DNA from 4 places in the Streptomyces sp. XH2 genome. Region 1 is predicted to be linked to each of the others. Evidence: riboswitches for the same ligand, from Rfam matches in the RefSeq annotation. Region 1 holds a riboswitch; each other region holds the start of a gene.

The links. Region 1 has a riboswitch for cobalamin ahead of ACOTKD_RS23960 (ribonucleoside-diphosphate reductase subunit alpha). Riboswitches for the same ligand answer to the same signal wherever they lie in the genome.
Region 2: it holds a riboswitch for cobalamin, as region 1 does, so the genes downstream of both, metE (5-methyltetrahydropteroyltriglutamate--homocysteine S-methyltransferase) here and ACOTKD_RS23960 (ribonucleoside-diphosphate reductase subunit alpha) in region 1, are expected to answer to the same signal.
Region 3: it holds a riboswitch for cobalamin, as region 1 does, so the genes downstream of both, ACOTKD_RS32945 (cobalamin biosynthesis protein) here and ACOTKD_RS23960 (ribonucleoside-diphosphate reductase subunit alpha) in region 1, are expected to answer to the same signal.
Region 4: it holds a riboswitch for cobalamin, as region 1 does, so the genes downstream of both, ACOTKD_RS05355 (prenyltransferase/squalene oxidase repeat-containing protein) here and ACOTKD_RS23960 (ribonucleoside-diphosphate reductase subunit alpha) in region 1, are expected to answer to the same signal.

What each region holds. Positions count from the first base shown of each region.
Region 1 is NZ_JBMMMZ010000012.1:1,921-6,070, forward strand. Features, by position in the region: gene ACOTKD_RS23960 (ribonucleoside-diphosphate reductase subunit alpha) at 1-2,023, opposite strand, end outside; adenosylcobalamin-variant (AdoCbl-variant) riboswitch at 2,196-2,296, opposite strand; gene mctP (monocarboxylate uptake permease MctP) at 2,580-4,150, opposite strand, start outside.
Region 2 is NZ_JBMMMZ010000004.1:34,382-38,531, forward strand. Features, by position in the region: gene ACOTKD_RS09610 (hypothetical protein) at 1-125, opposite strand, end outside; gene ACOTKD_RS09615 (hypothetical protein) at 309-623, opposite strand; gene ACOTKD_RS09620 (hypothetical protein) at 725-1,081, opposite strand; gene ACOTKD_RS09625 (hypothetical protein) at 1,298-1,690, shown strand; cobalamin riboswitch at 1,731-1,940, shown strand; gene metE (5-methyltetrahydropteroyltriglutamate--homocysteine S-methyltransferase) at 2,144-4,150, shown strand, end outside.
Region 3 is NZ_JBMMMZ010000018.1:60,025-64,174, reverse strand. Features, by position in the region: gene ACOTKD_RS32955 (putative cobaltochelatase) at 1-414, opposite strand, end outside; gene ACOTKD_RS32950 (cobyric acid synthase) at 453-2,000, opposite strand; gene ACOTKD_RS32945 (cobalamin biosynthesis protein) at 2,030-3,004, opposite strand; cobalamin riboswitch at 3,133-3,255, opposite strand; gene ACOTKD_RS32940 (hypothetical protein) at 3,652-3,879, opposite strand; gene ACOTKD_RS32935 (anion permease) at 3,898-4,150, opposite strand, start outside.
Region 4 is NZ_JBMMMZ010000002.1:378,613-382,762, reverse strand. Features, by position in the region: gene ACOTKD_RS05365 (ferredoxin) at 85-324, opposite strand; gene ACOTKD_RS05360 (aldehyde dehydrogenase) at 329-1,804, opposite strand; cobalamin riboswitch at 1,917-2,078, shown strand; gene ACOTKD_RS05355 (prenyltransferase/squalene oxidase repeat-containing protein) at 2,256-3,533, shown strand; gene ACOTKD_RS05350 (SCO2322 family protein) at 3,578-4,150, shown strand, end outside.

The DNA of each region.
Region 1 (4,150 bases):
CGTTGGCCTCGGTCATGGCCTCGCGGGTGGCGCGGTCCCACACGCCGAGCTGCTTGAGGTCCTCCACCAGGTAGGTGTTGACCTGCAGGAACTCACCGGAGAGCGTCTCGCGCTTGAAGAGGTTGGAGACCTGCGGCTCGATGCACTCGTACACGCCCGCGATGGAGGCGATGGTCGCCGTGGGGGCGATGGCGAGCAGCAGCGAGTTGCGCATGCCGACCTCGGCGATGCGGGCGCGCAGCGCCTCCCAGCGGTCCTCCCACGCGGCGACGGCGTTGGGGTAGTGGTCCGGGTGCAGCACGCCGCGGGCGGTGCGGGTCGCGGCCCAGGCCGGGTGCGGGCCGTTGCGCTCGGCGAGGTCGGCGGAGGCCTCGTACGCCGCGAGCATGATCCGCTCGGAGATCTTGGTGGAGAGGGCCTTCGCCTCGGCCGAGTCGAAGGGCAGGCGCAGGCGGAAGAAGACGTCCTGCAGGCCCATCAGGCCCAGGCCCACCGGGCGCCAGCGGCTGTTGGAGCTGCCGGCCTGCTCGGTCGGGTAGAAGTTGATGTCCACGACACGGTCGAGGAAGGTGACGGCCGTGCGGACCGTGCGGTCGAGCTTCTCCCAGTCCATCTCGCCGTCGGCACCGAGGTGCTGGGCGAGGTTGACGGAGCCCAGGTTGCAGACCGCGGTCTCGCCGTCGTCCGTGACCTCGAGGATCTCGGTGCAGAGGTTCGAGGAGTGGACGACCGCGCCCTTCTCGGCCGTCTGGTTGGCGGTGCGGTTGGCGGCGTCCTTGAACGTCATCCAGCCGTTGCCGGTCTGCGCGAGGGTGCGCATCATGCGGGCGTAGAGCACGCGCGCCGGGATGGTCTTGACGGCCTTGCCGGCGGCCTCGTAGGCGCGGTAGGCGGCGTCGAACTCGTCGCCGTAGAGGTCGACCAGGTCGGGCGTGTCGGCCGGGGAGAACAGCGACCAGTCGGCGTCGGCCTCGACGCGGCGCATGAACTCGTCCGGGATCCAGTGCGCGATGTTGAGGTTGTGGGTGCGGCGGGCCTCTTCGCCGGTGTTGTCGCGGAGCTCCAGGAACTCCTCGATGTCGGCGTGCCAGGTCTCCAGGTAGACGCACGCGGCGCCCTTGCGGCGGCCGCCCTGGTTGACCGCGGCGACGGAGGCGTCGAGGGTGCGCAGGAACGGCACGATGCCGTTGGAGTGGCCGTTGGTGCCGCGGATCAGCGAGCCGCGGGAGCGGATGCGCGAGTACGACAGGCCGATGCCGCCGGCGTGCTTCGACAGCCGGGCCACCTGGTGGTAGCGGTCGTAGATCGAGTCCAGCTCGTCCAGCGGGGAGTCCAGCAGGTAGCAGGACGACATCTGCGGGTGGCGGGTGCCGGAGTTGAAGAGCGTCGGGGAGGACGGCAGGTACGAGAGGGAGCTCGTCAGGCCGTACAGCTCGGCGACGTCGGCGAGGGCGCGCTCGGAGTGGTCCTCGGCCAGGCCGCAGGCCACGCGCAGCAGGAAGTGCTGCGGGGTCTCGATCACGTCGCGGTGGATCGGGTGGCGCAGCAGGTAGCGGCTGTGCAGGGTGCGCAGGCCGAAGTAGCCGAAGCGGTCGTCGGCGCCGTCGGCGAGGGCCTTCTCGACGAGCGCGTCCAGGTGCGCGGCGTGGGCGGCGACGAACGCGGCGGTCTCGTCCGCGATCAGGCCTTCCTTGTGGCCGACGGCGACCGAGGCCGAGAAGGAGGTGGCGCCCTGGCCGGCGGCCTCGTCGGCGATCGCGCGCGTGAGCAGGCGCGCGGCGAGGCGGGAGTACTCGGGCTCCTCGGCGATCAGACCCGCGGCGGCCTCGGTGGCGAGGGAGCGGAGCTCGGCCTCGTCCGAGGTGGCGCTCCGGCCCCGCAGCGCGGCGGCGGCGACCTTGCCCGGGTCGGTGGCGGGAAGGTCGGCGGTGAGGTCGGTCAGGGTGCGCAGCAGCGCGGTCCCGGGGCCGCCGGTCGCTTCTTCCGCAGTCGCTGAGACCGGATCGGCGGGCGCGATGGTCACTGAGGCTCTCCCTCGCTCGGCTGGGTGGGCCGGCGGGGAGAGCTCGACGGGCCGCGTACGGGCATGCCTGATGCGCAGGGCATGCCTCGTAGGCGTCCGCCGGCCCAACCCGCGAGGCCCGGACGAATTCAACGCCCATAGCCGAGCCCAGGGCAGGCTCGGTGGAGGGCGGCTGCCGGCAGGTACTCGGACTCCTGCATGCGCGGCTTAACGGCATACATGCACCGTTGCGGGACAGTTCCGGATTTTCACCGGATTCCCCTGCGACGACAGCGAGGACGAGCATACATCTAGTGCCGCCCCTCGTACGCGCCCCCACATGTTGTGTCGCGCGGTAAGCGCATGGGTCGGAATGTGTTATCAGGCCCCGGTGTTGAGGGTGGGTTCGCAGGTCACGCGCAGGCCGTTCCGGGGCCCTCTGCGGGCCGTTCGCGGGTCCTTCGCGGGCCGGGCCCGGGCCTCGGGCGCGAGGCGCGGCAAAGGGCCGCCACGCCCCCTGGGAGGGGCGTGGCGGCCCGGTCGGCCCCGCGGGCCGGGAAGCCTGCCGGCGGTCGTCCTAGTGCCCGCCGGGGACCCCCGCGGTGGCCGGCGGGAGCTCCGGCTGGACCCCCGGGTCGCCCGCGTCCGCGGTGTAGTCGGCGGCCGTGGTCTCGTCCACGCCCTCCGGCGCGCCGAACGCCTTCAGGACGACGGTCAGGACGATGACGACGATCACATTGAGCACGAAGGCCGTGAGCCCGATATAGCCCTTTTCTCCGATAAGGGGGATGAGATTGGTATTTCCGAAATGATCCTGCGTGGCGCTCGGCGTGTCGTACGCCTTCCAGGTGCCGTAGACCATTCCCGCCGCCCAGCCGGCCAGCAGGGCCCAGCGGTGGAACCAGCGGGTGAAGAGCCCGCCCACGAGCGCCGGGACCGTCTGGAGGATCCAGATGCCACCGAGCAGCTGGAAGTTGATGGCGACCGTCTTGTCCATGGTGAGGACGAAGACGAGAGCGCCGACCTTCACCAGCAGCGAGGCGAGCTTGGAGACCTTCGCCTCGTGCGCGGGCGAGGCGTCCGGCCTGATGAAGTCCTTGTAGATGTTGCGGGTGAAAAGGTTCGCGGCGGCGATCGACATGATCGCGGCCGGCACCAGGGCGCCGATCCCGATCGCCGCGAAGGCCACTCCCGTGAACCAGTCCGGGAACATGTCCTCGAACAGCTGGGGGATCGCGAGCTGGCCGTTCTTCACCTTGATGCCCGCGGCGATGGCCATGAAGCCGAGCATCGCGAGCAGGCCCAGCATCAGGGAGTACAGCGGCAGGATCGTCGTGTTGCGGCGGATGACGTTGCGGGATTTGCCGGAGAGAACGGCCGTCACCGAGTGCGGGTAGAGGAAGAGCGCCATCGCCGAGCCGAGCGCGAGCGTCGCGTACGCCCACTGCGCGTCGGGGCCGCTCACCAGCGCGCCGCGCGGCTTGCCCGTCTCCGGGTTCTTCACCGCGAACGCTTCGCCCGCCTTGGCGAAGATGTGGTCGAAACCGCCCAGCTTGATGGGGATGTAGACGATCGCCACGATGATCACGATGTAGATCAGCGCGTCCTTGACGAAGGCGATCAGCGCGGGCGCCCGCAGCCCCGAGGAGTACGTGTACGCCGCGAGCACGCCGAACGCGATGAGCAGCGGCAGGTCCTTCATGAACCAGTTCGAGCCGCCGCCCACGCCCAGCACGTCCAGCACCGCCTGGATGCCGACGAGCTGCAGCGCGATGTACGGCATCGTCGCGAGGATGCCGGTGAGCGCGAGGGCGAGCGAGAGCCCCTTGGAGCCGAACCGGCCGCGCACGAAGTCCGACGACGTCACGTAGCCGTGCTTGTGCGCCACCGACCACAGGCGGGGCAGGAACGTGAAGACCAGGGGGTAGCAGAGGATCGTGTACGGGACCGCGAAGAAGCCGGCCGCGCCGCCCGCGTAGATCGCCGCCGGGACGGCCACGAAGGTGTAGGCCGTATAGAGGTCGCCGCCGAGCAGGAACCACGTGATCCAGGTGCCGAAGGACCGGCCGCCCAGACCCCACTCGTCGAGGTTGTCCGCATTCTCGGCGCGCCGCCACTTCGAGGCCATGAAGCCCATGACCGTCACGG
Region 2 (4,150 bases), on a different contig from region 1:
TCCCGGAGCTCGGTCTCCCAGGCGGCGGCCAGCTTCTCCTGCTGCCGGCGCGGCTGCCGCCGGACCTCCTCGCGGTGGGCCGGGCTCAGGGCCTCCAGGAATCGCGAGACTTCGTCGGTCGGCATGGGTTCTCCCTCGTCAGCGTCGACGGCCATCCCCTTCCCGCTGCCGGGAGCCCCCGGATCAACCGGCTCCTCCGCTTCACCTGAAAGGGGACCGGGCGGGCGCCGGCAGGAGGAGCGGCGGCGGCCGGGCGGCTGCCCGTCCCCGCGAAAGCGAGGGGAGCGGGCAGCCGCGCGACGGCGGGGCTACTCCTGCCGTACGTACAGCAGCAGCCGGGCGAACAGGCCGGGCCGGCGCGGCGCGCCGCGGGGCGCGGCGGGCCCGGCTTCCGCGCCGGGGGCTTCGGGAGCGGCGGGCGGCTTCTCCCCGGCCCGGCTCGCGGGGGGCGTGGTGCGCGGACCGCCCGGCGGGCTCGGCGGGCTCGGCGGGTCCTGCGGATCCGGGGCGGTGGCCGGGGGCTGCTCGCCGCCGGCGGAGGCGTGCTCGGGGTCGGGTTCGGGGGCGCGGTAGACCTGGGCGCGCAGATAGGCGCTCAGGACACGCGCGGGATCGAGGGGCATGACGTCTCTCTGCTTCTCGTGCCTGCAGGTGTGAGGAAAGTTCCGGGCGTGCCGGACGCGGCGGCCCGTCCCGTACGGGGCGGGACGGGCGGGGGTTCCTCTCAGCAGCGCAGGACGTCGTTGCGCGCGCGGCCCGCGGTGGCCGCGGGGCCTTCGGGGGCCGGCGGTGCGGGCCGGCAGCCGGGGGCCGGCGGGGATCCGGCTCCCGCGGAGTCCCGCGAGGCGGGGACGCAGGTGCGCCTGCCCGGAGACGCCTGGACGCGGGGCGTGCGGTTGTCCGCGACGCAGTCGTCCGCGGTGGCGAACTCCACGGACACGGGGGTCTCTTCCGGGCCGGAGCCCAGGGCGAACACCGTGCCGCTCCCCCCGGAGAAGAGCAGCAGGACGGAGACCAGCACGGCGACCGCGGCGCGCAACGCGGGCTGCGACGGCGGCGGTGCGGGGCTCCACAGGGTCATGCACCAAGCGTAATCAGTCAATTACTTTGGGCGCATTCCACCGTTCGGGTGAGGCCACCGGTACCGGGGCGGCATCTCCCGGCGGGAACGGGGCACCTGGCCCGTATGGTCGCACAGCCCGCGGCACGGAACCCGGGCGCGCCGTACGGTCGGAGCAGGGCTTCTCCGCGCACGGCGGCGGCCCCGGTCACGGCAACGACGGCGGAGGAGGAGCAGGTGACGGATGCCCGGGAGAGTGCGGACCACGTCAGCGTGCATCTGACGGACTGCGGCCACCAGGACGCGGGCGCCGTCTTCGGCGTTCTGGAGGCCGCCTTCCCCGAAGCGGGCCCGCCGCGCAGCGAGACCAGCCCGGGCGCGCCCGGCGCGGGCCCGATGATCTGGTGCATGACGGTGGACACCCGCACGCGGCTGGGCGAGGGCGCGGCGCAGCCGGGGAAGGCTCCCCTCTCGGGCACGGTCACGGCCGACCTGTTCGGCGCCGCCGACCCCGTCCGCCAGGTCAAGGAGGAACTGGAGCGCGCCTTCGCCGCCGAGCACCGCGGTCACGTCTCCGGTGAGCACGAGATGGAGCTGCGGCTGCGGCTGGCGACGCGAACCGCCTCGTGAGGCGCGCCACTTCACTCTTCCGTGACCCTGCCCCGCGGCCTAGAGTGACGGTGCAGCTGGTTCGCCCTGCTCGCCAGGCAGGCGCGTCGCAAGAGGGAACCCGGTGGGAATCCGGGACTGCCCCGCAGCGGTGAGCGGGAACGACCGCCGTCATACGCACTGGATCCGTACGGGTCCGGGAAGCGACGGCCAGTAGGTGCCATGTGGCGTGCCCGCGAGTCCGAAGACCTGCCAACTGCCCGTGCGCTGCCGAGCGCACGGAGATCCCGGTGACCTCGAGGGCGGTTGGGGGCACCCCCGGACGAAGTCTGGGGGAGCACACATCAGGCGGGCACACGCGGCGGCGCTACGAGCGACCGCACCGCGGCGGCGGCCCGCCCGGTCTGCCGTTCCTTCGCGCTCTCCGTCCGTCCCGGGGTCATGGACGCACGCACGCTCGCGAAGGAGAGTTCCGTGACCAGCAAGTCCGCAGCCGCGGCAGCACAGGCCACCGTCCACGGCTACCCCCGGCAGGGTCAGGGCCGGGAACTGAAGAAGGCGATCGAGGGGTACTGGAAGGGCCGTGTCACGGCCGAGGCCCTGCGGGACACGGCCGCCGCACTGCGCCGTACGAACTGGCAGCAGCTGGCCGGGGCCGGTGTGCACGAAGTGCCCACGGGCGACTTCTCGTTCTACGACCACGTCCTGGACACCAGTGTGATGGTCGGTGCGATTCCCGCGCGGCACCGCGCGACCGTCGACGCCGACGCCCTGGACGGCTACTTCGCCATGGCCCGTGGCACGCAGGAGGTGGCGCCGCTGGAGATGACCAAGTGGTTCGACACCAACTACCACTACCTGGTCCCCGAACTCGACCCCGGCACGGTCTTCACCGCGGACTCCACCAAGCAGGTCGCGGAGCTGAAGGAGGCCCTCGCGCTCGGCCTGACGGCCCGTCCGGTGCTCGTCGGCCCCGTCACGTACCTGCTGCTGGCCAAGCCCGCGCCGGGCGTCGCCGCCGGCTTCGAGCCGCTCACCCTCCTCGACCGGCTGCTGCCGGTGTACGCCGAGGTCCTCGCCGACCTGCGGGCCGCGGGCGCCGAATGGGTGCAGCTCGACGAGCCCGCCCTGGTCCAGGACCGCTCCCCCGCCGAGCTCAACGCCGCCGCCCGCGCCTACCGCGAACTGGGCGGCCTCACCGACCGGCCCCGGCTGCTGGTCGCCTCCTACTTCGACCGGCTCGGCGAGGCCCTCCCGGTCCTCGCCAAGGCCCCCGTCGAGGGCCTCGCCCTGGACTTCACGGGCCCCGCCGCCGCCAACCTCGACGACCTCGCGGCCGCCGGCGGGCTGCCCGGCAAGCGGCTCCTCGCCGGCGTCGTCAACGGCCGCAACGTGTGGATCAACGACTTCGAGAAGTCCCTGTCCACCCTGGGCACGCTCCTCGGCCTCGCCGGCCGGGTCGACGTCGCCCCGTCCTGCTCCCTGCTGCACGTGCCGCTGGACGCGGCGGCCGAGCGGGACATCGACCCGCAGATCGCCCGCTGGCTCGCGTTCGCCCGCCAGAAGGCCGCCGAGGTGGTCACGCTGGCCCGCGGCCTGGCGCAGGGCCCCGACACGATCGCGGCCGAGCTGGCCGCCAACCGCGCCGACCTGGCTTCGCGGGCGGGCTCGGCCATCACCCGGGACCCGGCCGTCCGCGCCCGCGCCGCCGCCGTCACCGAGACCGACGGCCGCCGCTCGCAGCCGTACGAGCAGCGGGCGGCCGCCCAGCGGGCCCACCTCGGCCTGCCCCTGCTGCCGGTCACCACCATCGGCTCCTTCCCGCAGACGACGGAGCTGCGCACCGCCCGCGCCGACCTGCGCTCGGGACGGATCGACGCCGAGGCGTACGAGGAGCGCATCAAGGCCGAGATCCGCGAGGTGCTCTCGTTCCAGGAGAAGGCCGGCATCGACGTCCTCGTGCACGGCGAGCCCGAGCGCAACGACATGGTGCAGTACTTCGCCGAGCAGCTGACGGGCTATCTGGCCACGCAGCACGGCTGGGTCCAGTCGTACGGCACGCGCTACGTCCGCCCGCCGGTCCTCGCCGGTGACATCTCCCGCCCGGAGCCGATGACGGTCCGCTGGACGCGCTACGCCCAGTCGGTGGCGGGCAAGCCCGTCAAGGGCATGCTGACCGGGCCGGTCACCATGCTCGCCTGGTCGTTCGTCCGCGACGACCAGCCGCTCGGCGACACCGCCCGGCAGGTCGCCCTCGCCCTGCGCGACGAGGTAGCCGACCTGGAGGCCGCGGGCACCTCGGTGATCCAGGTGGACGAGCCGGCGCTGCGCGAGACGCTGCCGCTGCGCGCGGCCGGCCACGCCGAGTACCTGGCGTGGGCGACCGAGGCGTTCCGCCTCAGCACCGCGGGCGTCCGGCCGGACACGCAGATCCACACGCACATGTGCTACGCGGAGTTCGGCGACATCCTCCGGGCCATC
Region 3 (4,150 bases), on a different contig from region 1:
GAGGGAGTCCACGAGGTGGTCGCCCAGCAGATTGACCTCGTCGACGTAGAGGACGCCCCGGTGCGCGGCGGCCAGCAGGCCCGGCTCGAAGGCCTTCACGCCCTCGCCCAGCGCCCGCTCGATGTCGAGCGCCCCGACGAGCCGGTCCTCGGAGGCGCCGACGGGCAGCTCGACCATGCGGGCGGGGCGGGCGTCGCCCTCCTCGCCCGCATGGGGCCCGTCCGGGCAGGTGGGGTCGGGGGCCGCGGGGTCGCACGAGAACCGGCAGCCGGGGACCGTCACGACCCGCGGCAGCAGCGCCGACAGGGCCCGTACGGTCGTCGTCTTGGCCGTTCCCTTCTCACCCCGTACGAGCACTCCGCCGATGGACGGCGAGATGGCGTTGAGCAACAGGCCCAGCCGCATGTCGTCCATGCCGACGACCGCGGTGAACGGGTAGGTGGCCGAGGCCGTCAACGGGTACCCCCTGTGTTGTCGTTCCGCGCGAGCGGAGCCGGCGCGCCCGGCGGTATGAACGGGACGCCCTTCGGGACCCCGTCCTCGATCAGCCGCAGCAGCGCGTCCGTGTCCGCGTGTTCCTCGATCAGATCGCCCAGCCGGTCCAGCTGCTCCTCCCGCAGCGCGGCGAACGACGTGTCCGGGGCCGGCACGAAGGCCCGCCCCGCCGCCTCCGCGACGCGCCGCAGGAACGCCCGGCGGAAGCCGTCGCTCTCCAGGGAGCCGTGCCAGTGCGTGCCCCACACCGAGCCGACCCGGCAGCCGTCCAGGAACGGCTCGTCGCCGCCCCGCAGGTCCGCCACGCCGTGGTGGATCTCGTAGCCCTCCACGGGCTCGCCCAGGGCCGTGCCCACCGGTCTCGCCAGGGTCTTCTCCGCGGCGAAGCGGATGCGCACCGGCAGCAGGCCCAGCCCCTCGACCGTGCCCGCCTTCGACTCGACCTCGTCGTCGATCCGCTCGCCCAGCACCTGGAAGCCGCCGCAGATGCCCAGGACGGGGCGGCCCTCCGCCCCGCGCCGGGCCAGGGCGTCCGCGAGCCCGCGCTCCCGCAGCCAGTTCAGGGCCCGTACGGTGCCGCGGGTGCCCGGCACCACGACCAGGTCGGCGTCGGCGAGCTCCTCCGCGCGGTCGACGAAGCGCACGACCACGCCCGGCTCGGCCGCCAGCGCGTCCACGTCCGTGAAGTTCGACATCAGCGGCACGGCGCACACCGCGACCCGCAGCACGTCCGCGCCGTGCGGCGGGGCCACCACCGACTCGCGCACCGCGCCCCGCAGGGAGACCCGCAGGCCGTCCTCCTCGTCGATGCCGAGGCCGTGCGCGAACGGCAGGACGCCGAACGTCCGCCGGCCCGTCAGCTCGTACAGCATGTCCAGGCCCGGCTCCAGCAGCGTCACGTCGCCCCGGAACTTGTTGACGACGTAACCCGCTATCAGCTCCTGGTCCTCCGGCGACAGCAGCGCCGTCGTGCCGAAGAACGACGCGAAGACGCCGCCGCGGTCGATGTCGCCCACCACCACCACGGGCAGCCGGGCCGCCCGGGCGATGCCCATGTTGACGATGTCGCTGCGCCGCAGGTTGATCTCGGCCGGGCTGCCCGCGCCCTCGCAGATGACCGCGTCGTGCGTGCGCCGCAGCTCCTCCAGGCAGCCGGTCACGGTGCCGAACAACTGCTCCTGCCGCCCCGCGTGGTAGCCGCGCGCGCTGAGCTCGCCCACCGGCTTGCCCATCAGGACGACCTGGCTGCTGCGGTCCCCGCCGGGCTTCAGCAGGACGGGGTTCATGAGCGCGCTCGGCTCCACGCGGGCCGCGGCCGCCTGCATGGCCTGCGCGCGGCCTATCTCCGCGCCCTCGCGCGTCACGAACGAGTTGAGCGACATGTTCTGCGCCTTGAACGGCGCGACCTTGACGCCCTTGCGGGCCAGCCAGCGGCAGATGCCGGCCGTCACCACGCTCTTGCCCGCGTCCGAGGTGGTGCCGGCCACCAGCAGGCCCCCGCCCAGCGGGCCCGCGGGCCCGCTCCTGTCAGCCGTCACCGGCTCCTCCTTGCCGCTCTTGCCGTCGTCAACAGGCTGCCCACTGTGCGGGCCGCCACCGCCGTCCCCAGGGCCAGCAGCGACACCCGGTGCGAGAGGCGCACCGCGCGCTCGATGTCGTCCGTCCGCACGGGGCGGTTCTCCGCGCCCAGGACGGGGCGGTGCTCCACCCGGCCCGCGTACGCGAGCGCGCCGCCCAGCCGCACGCCGAGCGCGCCCGCGAACGCGGCCTCCACGGGACCCGCGTTGGGGCTGGGGTGGCGGGACGCGTCGCGCCGGGCCACGCGCCAGGCGCCGCGTGGATCCGGGCCCGCGAGGACGGCGAGGGCCGCGGTCAGGCGTGCGCCGGGCCAGCCGGCCACGTCGTCCAGGCGGGCCGAGGCCCAGCCGAAGCGCCGGTAGCGGGCCGACTTGTGGCCGACCATGGCGTCCAGGGTGTTCACGGCCCGGAAGCCCACCAGGCCGGGCACGCCGCCGAGCGCGCCCCACACGAGGGCGCCGACGACGGCGTCGGAGGTGTTCTCGGCCACGGACTCCACGACGGCGCGGGCGATCTGCTGCCCGTCCAGCGCCTGCGGGTCGCGGCCGCACAGGTGCGGCAGGCGCTCGCGGGCGACCTCCACGTCACCGGCGGCGAGCGCGCCCCCGATGGCGCGGGCCTCCCGGCCCAGGGACGTGCCGCCGAGCACGGCCCAGGTGGCGGCGGCGGTCAGCGCGACGTCGGCGGTACGGGAACGAGAAGCGCGTACGGTACGGGCCAGCAGTGCGGCGCCTGCCGCCGCGCCCCCGGCGCACACCAGGGTGTGCAGGGCACCGCGGCCGCGGTCGTCGCGCCACAGGCGCTGCTCCACGGCGTGCGCGGCGCGGCCGAACGCGGCGACGGGGTGGCCGCGGCGCGGGTCGCCCAGGACGCGGTCACCGAGGAAGCCGAGGGCGGCGCCGCACGCGAAACCGATCGGATCGGCACGCATCGGATCAGACCGCCGTCACGCCTCGGCGGGAAGAGAAGGCTCTGCGGGGCGTTCGGTGGCGGGCGCCGGGCATGACGATGTGTCCTCACTCAGGGTCCGCGCCCTGGCTCGACGTGACCGGCGACCAGAGTCTCCTGGCTCCCGGATCCGCGCCCGCCCCGGCCTTCCGGCTCGCCGCCGTGGCCATCGCGTGGGGGAGACGCTCCCCGGTGACAGTGGCGGGACCGCGCCGGATTCGCACCGGACTTCCTCTGCTGTCGCCGTTTGGCTCCGGAAGTCCACCATGCGCCGCGGGCGCCGTCAACTCGCTCTGACCTGGCCCGAGCGCTTCCCGTGCCGGGTGCGGCCGACGCCTTTTACCGCCGCCGCGGCGTGCAACCCCCGTGTACGTGTCCGGCGGTGCCGAACCCACCGGCGGGGCGGCGCCGGCGGAGACGTACACCCAGGATGATCGCCGTTGCGGCGGGAGTTCGCTGCCCGGCAACGAGACGCAAGCGGCCGCGGCGGCGGGGTTCGTTGCGCGGCAACGAGATGCGCTTGACCGCGGCGGAAGCCGGTTGCGCGGCCGCGGCGCAGCCCGGCTTCCCCGCGGGTACGCGAACGGCCGGACCCCTGAAGGGGTCCGGCCGTTCGAAGGCGGAGCGCGGCTACGCCACGATCAAGTAGATGCCGTAACCCACGGCCGCCGCGCACAGCGCGAAGCACGCGTACGCCCCGGAGCGCGCGAGCGCACCCGCACCCGCACCCGAGTCCGCCGAGCCCCCCGCACGGGGCGACGTGCCCACGATGCCCAGGGTGAAGATGCCCACCAGGCCGACCGTCACCACGAGGCTGACGCCGAAGACCTGGCCGAGAGCTGCCCAGTCGATGTGCATGCGTTTCTTCCTTATGCCTTAGCTCGCCGCGGCGGCGGCAGGAGCCCGCCCGGCCTCGGGGGAGGGGGAGACCGCGGCGGCGAGCGGGCCGGCCGGCGGCGGGGCGACGGCCTGCAGGGCCGCGGTGACGACACCGGCCGGCTCGGCGCCGGTGACGGCGTCGCGCGAGTCCAGGTCGTCGTGGGTGACGGGCTTGCGGCGCGAGGCCAGCCAGATCGCGCCGGAGACGGCCAGGCCGAGGACGGCGACCGCGGCGACGCCCCAGTCGCCC
Region 4 (4,150 bases), on a different contig from region 1:
CGTGAGGGGCCCGGCCAGTCACATGTGTCATCAAGAAAATGTGCGGAACGCATGAGTAACAACGCCCATGCGTACGAAGGGGTTTCACTCGTCGGGAGGAAACACCGTCTCGCCCGTGTCCGGCCTGCTGATCGTGATCGCCTCCACGGGGCAGGTCTCCGCGGCCGCGAGCACTTCCTCGGACGGGTCCGTCTCCTCCGCGAGGGGCCGGGAGCGGCGGCCCGCGTCGAGCGCGAACGCCCCGGGCGCGCTCCCGGCGCACATTCCCGAGCCCACGCACAGCCCCCGGTCGACCCGCACGTGCCAGCGCTCGGCGGCAGTCATTCCGTCAGCCCTCCTCGTAGTCCGCGGGCAGGTGGATCGTCTTGTGCTCCAGGTACTCGGCGAAGCCCTCCGGTCCGAACTCCCGCCCCAGGCCGGAGTTCTTGTAGCCGCCGAAGGGGCCGAACATGTCGAGGCCGAAGGTGTTGACCGAGTACGTGCCGGTGCGCACCCGGCGGGCGACCTCGATGCCGCGTTCGGCGTCGCGGGTCCAGACGCTGCCGGAGAGCCCGTAGTCGGAGTCGTCGGCGATGCGCACGGCCTCCTCCTCCGTGTCGTAGGGCAGCAGGCAGATGACGGGGCCGAAGATCTCCTCGCGGGCGATGCGCATGTCGTTGGAGACGTCGCCGAAGAGGGTGGGCTCGACGTACCAGCCCTTGTCGCGGCCGGCCGGGCGGCCGCCGCCGGCCAGCACCTTGGCGCCCTCGCGCTGCCCGAGCGCGATGTACTCCAGGGACCTGCGGCGCTGCCGTTCGGCGACGAGCGGCCCGACCTGGGTGGCGGGGTCGAGGGGGTCGCCGACGACGAGGGCGGAGGCGGCGGCCGTGAAGCGCTCGGCCAGTTCGGCGTAGTGGGCGCGGGGGGCGAGGATGCGCGTCTGGGCCACGCACGACTGGCCGTTGTTCATCCAGGCCGCGGGGACGATGCCGGCGACGGCCGCCTCCAGGTCGGCGTCCGGCAGGACGATCGCCGCGGACTTGCCGCCGAGCTCCAGAGTGACGCGGGTCAGCCGGCGCGCCGCGACCTCCATGACGCGCTTGCCCGCCGCGACCGAGCCGGTGAAGGCCACCTTGTCGACGCCGGGGTGCCCGACGAGGTACTCGCTGACCTCGCGTTCCGCGGGCAGGATCGACAGGACGCCCTCCGGCAGGCCCGCCTCCGTGACGATCTCCGCCAGGAGGTACGAGTCCAGCGGCGTTTCCGGCGAGGGCTTGAGCACCACCGAGCAGCCCGTCAGCAGCGCGGGCGCGAGCTTGGCCGCCGTCACGAGCTGCGGGACGTTCCACGGCACGACGGCAGCGACGACGCCGACCGGCTCGCGCCGCACGAGCAGCGGCCCGAGGGCGCCGGCCCGCCGCTCCTCGTAGGGCAGGCCGCGGGCGACGGCGATGGCGCAGTCCCACACCATCATCGCGCCGAGGGCCTGGGCGAGGACGCTCCAGGAGTACGGGGAGCCGTTCTGGGCGGAGACGATCCGGGCGATCTCCTCGTGCCGGGCGGCGACGCCGTCCTTGATGCGGGTGACGACGTCGATGCGCTCGGCGAGGGGCCGGTCGGCCCAGACGCCGGAGTCGAAGGCCGTGCGGGCCGCGGCGACGGCCCTGTCGACGTCCTCGCGCGAGGCGTGCGGGACGCGGCCGATCACCTCCTCGGTGTGCGGCGACACGACGTCGATGACGGCGCGGCCGGCCGGGTCGGCCATGGCGCCGCCGATGAAGAGCTGTCCGTGCTCGACGACCGGTCCGTTCGCATGCTGGTTCATGATCCGGATGCCTCCCGCGCGTCTGCGGAGCCCTGCGCGCCGTAACGAAAAACTGACGCAGCATCAGACACTTAGCAGCCCGCCCGGCAGCGGGCAACAGGTCGCCGGACCGTTGATCTTCAGGCCGTCCGGTTAAAGTGTCCGTGACAACTTCATCCCGCCTCGGAACGGGGGAAGCCGGTGCAAATCCGGCGCTGACCCGCAACCGTGACTACGGTCCGCCGCCCGGCGGCCGTACGAGCCGGACCACCCGGTCCAGGCGGCAGGCTTCCGGAACCGGTCGTGCCGCCTGGCGGTGCCGTCCGGTCCACCGGCACCGCCGAGGTATGCGGAGCCGAGCCCGGTGCCACCGCGCGCAGCGCGCGGGGAGGCGGCCGTGCGCGGCCGCGGACCCCGTCAGCCGGCCCTGCCCCCGCCCCCGCAGTGACACCCCACCGAGAGGCTCGACCCCATGGCCCCCTCCCTCGCCGTCCACGCGCGCCGCGGCGCCGCGGCCCTGGCCACCGCCGCCGTCCTGGGCGCGGCCGCGGCCCCCGCCGCCTTCGCCGACGGCTCACCGTCCCCGGCGCCGGGGCTGTACGGCACGGCCGACCCCAAGTTCGACGGTGTCTTCCGGCAGTCGCTGGCCTTCGTGGCGCAGAACGCCACGGGCGTCACCCCGGCCAAGCCGGGGGTCGACTGGCTCGCGGGCCAGCAGTGCGAGGACGGCGGCTTCCCCGGCTACCGCGCGGACACGAGCAAGGCGTGCGACCCGAAGAAGGACGAGTTCACGGACGCCACCGCCGCGGCCGTGCAGGGCCTCGCGGCCGCCGGCGGGCGCGCGGACGCGGTCAGGAAGGGCCTGGACTGGCTCAAGGCCCACCAGAACGACGACGGCGGCTGGGGCTACCAGGCCGGCAGCCCCACCGACGCCAACTCCACCTCCATCGCCCTCGGCGCGTTCGCGGCGGCCGGCCAGGACCCGGCCAAGGACGCCGTCAAGAACGGCAAGAACCCCGTGGAGACGCTGCTGGCCTTCCAGCTCGGCTGCGACGCGAAGGAGGGCGAGCGCGGCGCGTTCGCGTACCTGAAGGACGACAAGGGGCTGCGCGCCGACAACCTGGCCAGCGCCGCCGCCGCGCTCGCCACGCTCGGCAAGGGCTTCCTCGCCGAGCCCCCGAAGAAGGACGCCGACCGGCCCGTCAAGGCGCTGGAGTGCGCGGGCGAGGACAAGGCCGGTCCCAAGGACGCCGCCGCGGCCGCCGAGGCCGTGGACGGCTACCTCGTGGCCGCCATGGACAAGAACGGTGGCTACCTGCTGCCGTCCATGCCCGGCGCCCCCGCCAAGCCCGACCAGGGCAACACGGCCGACGCCGCCCTCGCCCTCGCCGCGGGCGGTCACCGCGCCGCCGCCGAGAAGCCCCTGAAGTGGCTGCGGTCCAAGGAGAGCGGCACCGCCGAGTGGGCCAAGGGCCAGCCCGGCCGGCTCGCCAAGCTGATCCTCGCCACGCGCGCCGCGGGCGGCGACCCGCGCGACTTCGCGGGCACGGACCTCGTGGCGCAGCTGAACGCCACGGGGCCGGCGCCGGAGCGGGCCACGGGCTCCGACGAGTCGAAGAAGGACGAGGACAAGGACGAGAAGGACGGCGGCGTCACCGTCAACGTCTGGTGGATCGTCGGCGTCGGCCTGGCCTTCGGCGCCGGCATCGGCTTCCTGATCAGCGGCCGCAAGAAGAAGCAGCAGCTGTGACGCGAGCTGCCGGAATGCGCCCTGCCGGGGTGCGAGCCGCCGGGATGCGCGGCGGTGCGGTCGCCGCGCTGGTCGCCGTGCTCCTCGTACTGCTCGGCACCGCCCCCGCCCAGGCCGCCGGCTACCGGTACTGGTCGTTCTGGCAGGGCTCCGGCGGCCAGTGGGCGTACGCGACGCAGGGGCCGGGCACGGCGCGGCCCGGCGACGGGGACGTGATCGGGTTCCGGTTCGCGGTCAGCGCGGACTCCTCCGACGCCGCGAAACCGCGCGCCGCCGCCGGCTTCGAAGCGGTCTGCGACAGCACGCCCGCCAAGGACGGGGCGAAGCGCGTCGCCGTCGTCCTCGACTTCGGCACGCCCGCCGACGCCCCCGACGGCGAGACGCCGCCCGCGGCCCGCTCGGCCTGCGCCCAGGTGGGCGAGGACACGACCGCGGGCGAGGCGCTGGCCGCGGTCGCGAAGCCGCTGCGCTACGACTCCTCCGCCCTGCTGTGCGCCATCGCGGGCTACCCGCGGACGGGCTGCGGCGAGCAGGTGAGCGGCGCGAAGAAGGGTGCGGAGAGCGCGCGGCCGAGTGCCGCGGACAAGAGCGGCGGGAGCGACGGAAACGACGGGGGC